One region of the Sphingobium sp. BYY-5 genome, then DNA from elsewhere that is predicted to be linked to it. Evidence: riboswitches for the same ligand, from Rfam matches in the RefSeq annotation. Region 1 holds a riboswitch; each other region holds the start of a gene.
The links. Region 1 has a riboswitch for cobalamin ahead of MOK15_RS18500 (TonB-dependent receptor). Riboswitches for the same ligand answer to the same signal wherever they lie in the genome.

Region 1 (2,198 bases):
GCGGTGGTGCGGTTCCCGGTCTGTTTCTGGATATGGTAGAGATCAAGAAAGCTCGACTGCCGCACCTGTGCCGGGCTGCTGGCGGTCGCTGGAATGTAAGTCAGATTCTCCGCATTCTTCCAATATTTATTGGCCCATAGATGATAGACGGTGCTGCGGATGATGAGCGCATCGGATGGCGTCCATTCCACCTTCGCCTGGCTCCAATTGTCGCGGAAGCGCAGATTGGCGTCCGTGACATTGTAATTGTTGCGGCGAAGCGACCGGTCGAGCTTGCCGTTGACCAGCGGTACGCCGAACCAGATACGCGGACTTTGGCTGCTATAATCATGCGATAGGGTGAAGCTGAGATTTTCGGCCGGTTTCAGCCGGATCGATCCCGCAAGAGCCAGCGCATGGGAATCGCCGCGATCCATCCATCCTTCGGACCGGCGATAGCTGGCGTCGGTGCGAAAGCTGACTCCATCGGTGATGGGTCCACCCGCGCCCGCCGCGACATTCAGGCTGTCATAGGAGGCGATGCCGATACGGCCACTGACCTCCATCTCATCGGACGGCTGCTTGCGCACCACGTTGACCGCACCGCCGATCGCACCCTCGCCATAGAGGACCGAGGCAGGGCCCCGCAAAATCTCCACGCTCTGCGCCATCCACGGGTCGGCCGGGAAGGTCAGCGTGTTATTGTACATGCGCATCCCGTCATAGAGGGTCATCACCGAATTCTGGCCGGTGAAGCCGCGCGCCGAGAGACCATAACCGAACACGCCGGAGGTATTGACGATCCCGGTCGCGCGGGCGGCAGCATCCTGAACGGTCAGATCGCCGCGCAGACGAATTGCATCCCCGTCCAGCGTTTCAACGCTGGCGGGCATTTCCAGTGGTGTCAGGCCAAGACGGCTGGCACCCTCTGTCTTCAGGTTGAAGCGGAGCGTATCGACCGCGCCCGTGACGACGATCGCGGCATTTTCAGCCTCTGCGTCAGGTTGTGCATAAGCGATAACAGACGCAGCAAGAGTGAAGACCGCAACCGCAGCCGATGTGAACTTCAACATTATCTTCCCCCGTCGGCGTCGCACGACATCTGGACGGGGGCGTGCCGTTCACGAACGGTCGGCAGCCGGCGTCGGCCGGACGCCAGGGGCGACCGATACACGGCTTTCCGATGCGGCCCCAGCCGCTCGTTCGTCGCTCAAACGGAGTTCACCGTGCCACGGCCACACCCTGGACCAAGGCAAGAGCGACCAGACACCGGCAGGTCTCCTGGCTCATGGGTCATCACTTGATATACGGCCTTCCCAGGCCTTCGCTGAATTTAGCATCCGGCCCAGTGGCTGGCGGCTCGGGCGCAATGCCGTCCGCACATGTATATCGCGCTCGCCACTTACAGTTGCAGGGGCAGCTATGGATTAAGGCCCCGAAAGGCCCGCACCATATTCCCTTTTCATCCCCGTCTCCGGGGAACCGACGCGATCTTCGCCCCACCCGCACCTCAAAGGCGCAAGAAGGACAAGGCTCCTTATAATTCCGGTTTCGCACAGGCAAGCGCTATCCAGCGACATCCGCCTCGCGATGCTGCGCCCGGTTTCCCGTACGATATCCTATATGTCCGGGGTCCGGCCCCTAGGGCCGATCGACATTCACAGTCTTAGGCGCTTCCTACGCCGTCATGCCGGACTTGATCCGGCATGACGTTGAAAATGAGGCCGAGGCTTCAGCTTTAATCTGAATCTCGATCCGCCCTAATGTTGACGACAGGCGCGTTGTCGTGGCCGGTTCAGCATGGTGACGGCTATCCAGCCCAGACCCAAAGGGAGCAGGCACAGGCCGACGACTATCGGCAGCATATGTTCCACGCCGAACCCCCACCGCATGGCTTCCGACCCGGCGAAATAGCCCGGCGCCAGGAGCGCTGGAATCCATAGCAGCGCGGAAAGGATATTCGCAGCCTGGAACGGTATCTGCGGCATTTTCAGAACACCCGCGACCAGGGGAATGGTCGCACGGAGAGGCCCCAGAAATCGTCCCAGCAGCACCGAGATGAAGCCATATCGCCGAAAGGCCAGCCGCGCCCGCGCCAGTGCCAGACGATGGCCTTTCAGCCAGCGATGCCGATAAATGGCTGGCCCAAGGGCACGACCCAGCATGTAGGAGAGCCAGTCCCCCAATATCGCGCCGGCGAGCGCGCCGACAAGGATCGG
Region 2 (2,198 bases), 470 kb from region 1:
CCGACGACGATTGCGTTGTCGGCCGCCAGCATGATGTCGATCAACACCACCTGGCCGAAAGCGGCCAGTGCGGAAGGGGAGCCAAGATTGGAGAAGTCGGCGACGATATGATGCCAGATGTCGTTCATAAATCCTCTCGCCATCCGGCAGGAGAGGGCGTCGGGACGCCAGCGCCTGAACGAACGGCCTTTGTCATGCGGATTGGGGCCGCCGCCGAATAGGAAGCGAAGCTGTCATCAGCCTTTCAGGGCGGCATGACTATCGCACGCAGCTTCACTTCCCCTGGCGGGCTGTTACTGGCGTTGCAGCAACCGCTCCGCCGACAGGCCGAACGCCACGCCGATCGTCGCCCACAGCACCAACTGGGTTGCCATGGCGGCAACGCGGAAATTCCACAGCAGGCTCGCGGGGAAATGTTCGGGCACCTCATCGATCGTGGGCAGCAGATATTGGCCCAGCATGACCAGCAGCAGATAGGCGCCGATCGCGAGCAGGACGGCATCGATCCTGCGCCAGGAGCGGGACAGCGCCATGCGCAGCCTGCCAGCAATCACCGCAGCGCCCAAGGACAGGACAATCATCGCGAAATAGGCGGCGGTGCGGACGCCCACCGTTTCATGTCGCCCGACGGCAGGCGGTGTCTGCGGATATTTGATCGCCGGCACGATCACGACCAGCAGGAAGGCCAGGCCCGCCAGTAGCAGCGCGAAGCTGCGCGGTCCCATCCGCCCGATCCGCCCGTAGCCATAAGCGAAAACCAGCGAAAAAATGCCGCCCACCGCAGCGCCATAAAGCGTCAACGCCGTGAGCAGCCCCGCGCCCTTCTGGGTAGCGCGGCTGACCAGTTCTTCCTCTCCGCCACCCATATCATGGGCGGCATGGGACGCTTCATAGGCGATGGCCAGGTCGACCTGCGGCTCGGCGATGACGCGCGCGCACAAGGTCGACAGCAGGGCCGCCAGAATGCCCGCCAGCATTCCGCGCCACAAGAGATCCTTGGTCATGTGATTGGGCTGTCAGTGGCAGGGGAAGCCGAGCAGATGACGGCCGTCATGCACATATTCATGCACATACATGCCGTCGAACAGGGCATAGGCACCTTGTTCGGTGCTGACGAAATAGAGAAAGATCATCGCGATCAGCAACCCGAACACGGCCCAGGGGGCGATATCCTCGATCGGAATTGCGGCCTGCCCGCGTACGGGAATGAAAACGTCGTCGAACAGGGCGGCATTGCTGGCCATGGTCATGCTCCTTTGCGGGATGTCGCGTCCCGATGGGGGTATCAAAAGCCCAGGAAGAAAATCTGGCTCTCGACGCGCGGCAAGGGCATCGATTACAGTGGCGCGACCGCGCCGGATTTGCACCGGCTTCCTCTTCCTGGACGCTGTCTGTCCTTTGAACCGGCAGGCGATCGGCGTCAACTGTCTGTCGGAGCTTTGCCTGACCCTTACGCTTACCCTTACCCTTACCCTTACCCTTACCCTGGTCTGTGCCGGTGCGACACGCTTCAGTCGATCGGGTGGCTTTGCCGGGCCGGAAGAGCCGCTGGACGATGCCGGTCGTCGCGCGGCCGTGGCGGCGATGGCGGGCGTGCGGTTTGATCGGCTCTTTTGCAGTCCCGCGCGGTCCGCGATGGAAACGGCAGCGGCCATGGCGCTGCCGGTGGAACCGGAAATCGCATTGCGTGACGTCGATCATGGCGCGTGGAGCGGGCGCACCATTATGGAGGTCGGTGCATCGCATCCCGATGGATTGGCAGCCTGGCTTGCCGATCCCGCCGCCGGCGCTCCGGATGGGGAGGATATGGCGAATGCCGCCGCGCGCATCGGCTCCTGGATCGATAGCCTGGCGGGGCAGACGTCAGGCCGGCCGGGGGCGATTACGCATCCGATGATGATCCGCGCCGCGCTGGCTCATATGCTCGACATGCCGTTGCGCGCGACCCTCGCCATCGACATCGCCCCGCTTTCATTCTGCCGCCTTTCCTTCAATCGGGCATGGCGCCTGCAGGCGCTTGGCGCGCTCCCTATTGATAGTGGTGGAAAGGCTAAAGCCGCTTACCATGCCAGCGCAGATGATCCTCCATGAAGGTGGAGATGAAATAATAGCTATGGTCATAGCTAGGCTGGACCCGCAGGTTAAGGTCGATCCCTGCGACGGAGCAGGCGGCTTCCAGCAACTCGGGCTTCAATTGT
Region 3 (2,198 bases), on a different contig from region 1:
TTATTGTCGTCGTAACGCACCGACCCGCCCAGCGAGAGCGCGCCGGCCGTCATCTCATATTGCCCGACCAGCCCGATATTGTCGGTATGCCGCCTGCCCATGAAGGCAAAGCTCGAAAGGTTCCGGAAACTCTCCCGCTCCACATCGATCGCGCCGGTGATGCGGTGCGTCACCGCTTCCGTGCCGAGGGTCAGGCTGGAAGAGAGGGAGCCTTTGTAGCGGCGACCCTTGTCACCATAGTCGAAGCCAAAGGCGTTATAGCCCTTGCGCGTCGTATCGGCGAACTGGCCCGACAGCGTGCTGATCCATCGCCCGTCCAGCCCGGTAAGCTGCGCCGATAGCAGGCCATAGAGCGCTTCGTTGCGATAACGGACACCGGGGCTGTCGACCGTGTAACCGAACAGAGGGCTGGTGGGATCGAACTCGCTGTTGTTGGTGTCGGCCTTGGTCAGGCTGTAGCGCAGCACGCCCGTCAGCTTGACGGCGTCGGTCGGCGTCCAGTTGACCTTGCTGGTCGCGCCCAGGCTTTGGGAGCCGATGTCCCGGTTGCCGCCGCGCGCGGTGGGATAGCCGTCCGTGTCATAATAAGAGGCGGACAGGGCGTAGTCGAAGCCGTCGCTGGCGCCCGCCACGCGCGCGGCGCTGCTGACCGTGCCGAAGGAACCGCCCTCGATCCGTCCGCTGATGCCCGGCGCCTCGCGACCCGACAGGGTGATATAATTGACCACGCCGCCGATCGCGTCGGAACCGTAGAGCGAGGATTGCTGGCCGCGCAGCACCTCGATCCGGGCGGCGGGATCGGCGATCAGCGTGCCGAAATCAAATTCGCCATAATAGGGATCGGCGGCCTCGATACCATCGATCAGCACCAGAACATGATTGGCTTCGCTGCCGCGCAGGCGGATTTGCGTCTGGCCGCCGACTCCGCCGATCCGGCTGATGGCGATGCCGGGCACGTCGCGCAGCACGTCGGACACGATGCGCGTCTGCCGCGCTTCCAGCGTGGCGGCGTCGATCACGGTGACGGACGCGCCGAGCTGGCTGGCCTTCACCCCTTCGCCGGAACGGGAGGCGGTGACGAGGATCTCATCGCCGGGGCGCGTGCCGGGTTCCGTTTCGGGCGCCTGAGCCAGGGCAGGCGTCGCCGCTGCCAGGGCCAATAGGGAAATAGTCTTTACAGTCTTCATCGGAGAGCCCCCTCCGAACGCCGGCAACGAAGGCAGGGCCTGCCGAACGCGCAACGCGATCGACCGGCGCATGGTGGCGGACTGGCGTTGTTGCGCCCGCATACCCCGCGCCGAAGCGGCCCCGGCCGCTTGGTCGTCGCTCGACGGACATTCTCCGTGCCCTGGTCTCTCCCTGGACCTGGGACAATGAGCGACCCACGCTGGCTGGTCTCCTGGCTCGCGGGTCGTCGCTTGATGCACACCTTCCCAGGGTCTCCCCCAGTGGCTGTCCCGGCCTGTTCCGGAACCTGTGCATCGCGCTCGCCGCTTACAGTTGCAGGGACAGCCCTGGATTTGCCGGCTCTTGTTAAGCCGCCTCACCATGTTCCCATTCAAGCCCCTCGCGGGGCACCGACGCGGTCATGGAGAACAGATATTCCCCACCATCATGCCCATAACGCGCCGCACCATTTTGGCAATGTGCTTTCGTCCGGCGCCTCTGTCGGGGGGAAGAGGGATGCTGCCCTTTCCATTTGCAAAGACGGTGAAAAACAACAAAGGGGGCGCATCAAGGGGAGCGCCATGAAGAAGCAGCTATTGTCCGCCATCCTGTTGGCCGTGCCAGCCACCGCCTGGGCTGAAGCGCCCGACGATGCGCCGTCCATCGTGGTGACGGGGGCGGGGCTGGACCTGCCGCCGGGCACGCCGGTCTATGGGTCGGTGGTGATCGACCGGCAGCGGCTGATGGACAGTGCTTCAGGCCGGATCGAGAGCGTGCTGGGCGATGTCGCGGGTTTCCAGCAGTTCCGCCGGTCAGACAGCCGGTCGTCCAACCCGTCCAATCAGGGGGCGACCTTGCGCGCGCTGGGCGGCAATGCGTCAAGCCGTACGCTGATGCTGCTCGACGGCGTGCCGATCGCCGATCCCTTTTTCGGCTATATCCCGTTCAGCGCGCTTGCGCCCGAGCGACTGTCGGTGGTTCGCGTGACGCGGGGCGGGGGCATCGGCGCTTTCGGCGCGGGAGCGGTCGCC

Region 2: another riboswitch for cobalamin. It lies ahead of MOK15_RS16700 (CbtB-domain containing protein); the one in region 1 lies ahead of MOK15_RS18500 (TonB-dependent receptor).
Region 3: another riboswitch for cobalamin. It lies ahead of MOK15_RS04565 (TonB-dependent receptor); the one in region 1 lies ahead of MOK15_RS18500 (TonB-dependent receptor).

Annotation. Positions count from the first base shown of each region.
Region 1 is NZ_JALEBH010000002.1:545,501-547,698, forward strand. It holds gene MOK15_RS18500 (TonB-dependent receptor) at 1-1,052, opposite strand, end outside; cobalamin riboswitch at 1,233-1,481, opposite strand; gene MOK15_RS18505 (DedA family protein) at 1,740-2,198, opposite strand, start outside.
Region 2 is NZ_JALEBH010000002.1:78,635-80,832, forward strand. It holds gene MOK15_RS16690 (YjbE family putative metal transport protein) at 1-128, opposite strand, end outside; gene MOK15_RS16695 (CbtA family protein) at 294-1,004, opposite strand; gene MOK15_RS16700 (CbtB-domain containing protein) at 1,017-1,244, opposite strand; adenosylcobalamin (AdoCbl) riboswitch at 1,248-1,401, opposite strand; gene MOK15_RS16705 (histidine phosphatase family protein) at 1,399-2,091, shown strand; gene fghA (S-formylglutathione hydrolase) at 2,051-2,198, opposite strand, start outside.
Region 3 is NZ_JALEBH010000001.1:934,186-936,383, forward strand. It holds gene MOK15_RS04565 (TonB-dependent receptor) at 1-1,187, opposite strand, end outside; cobalamin riboswitch at 1,372-1,597, opposite strand; gene MOK15_RS04570 (TonB-dependent receptor) at 1,749-2,198, shown strand, end outside.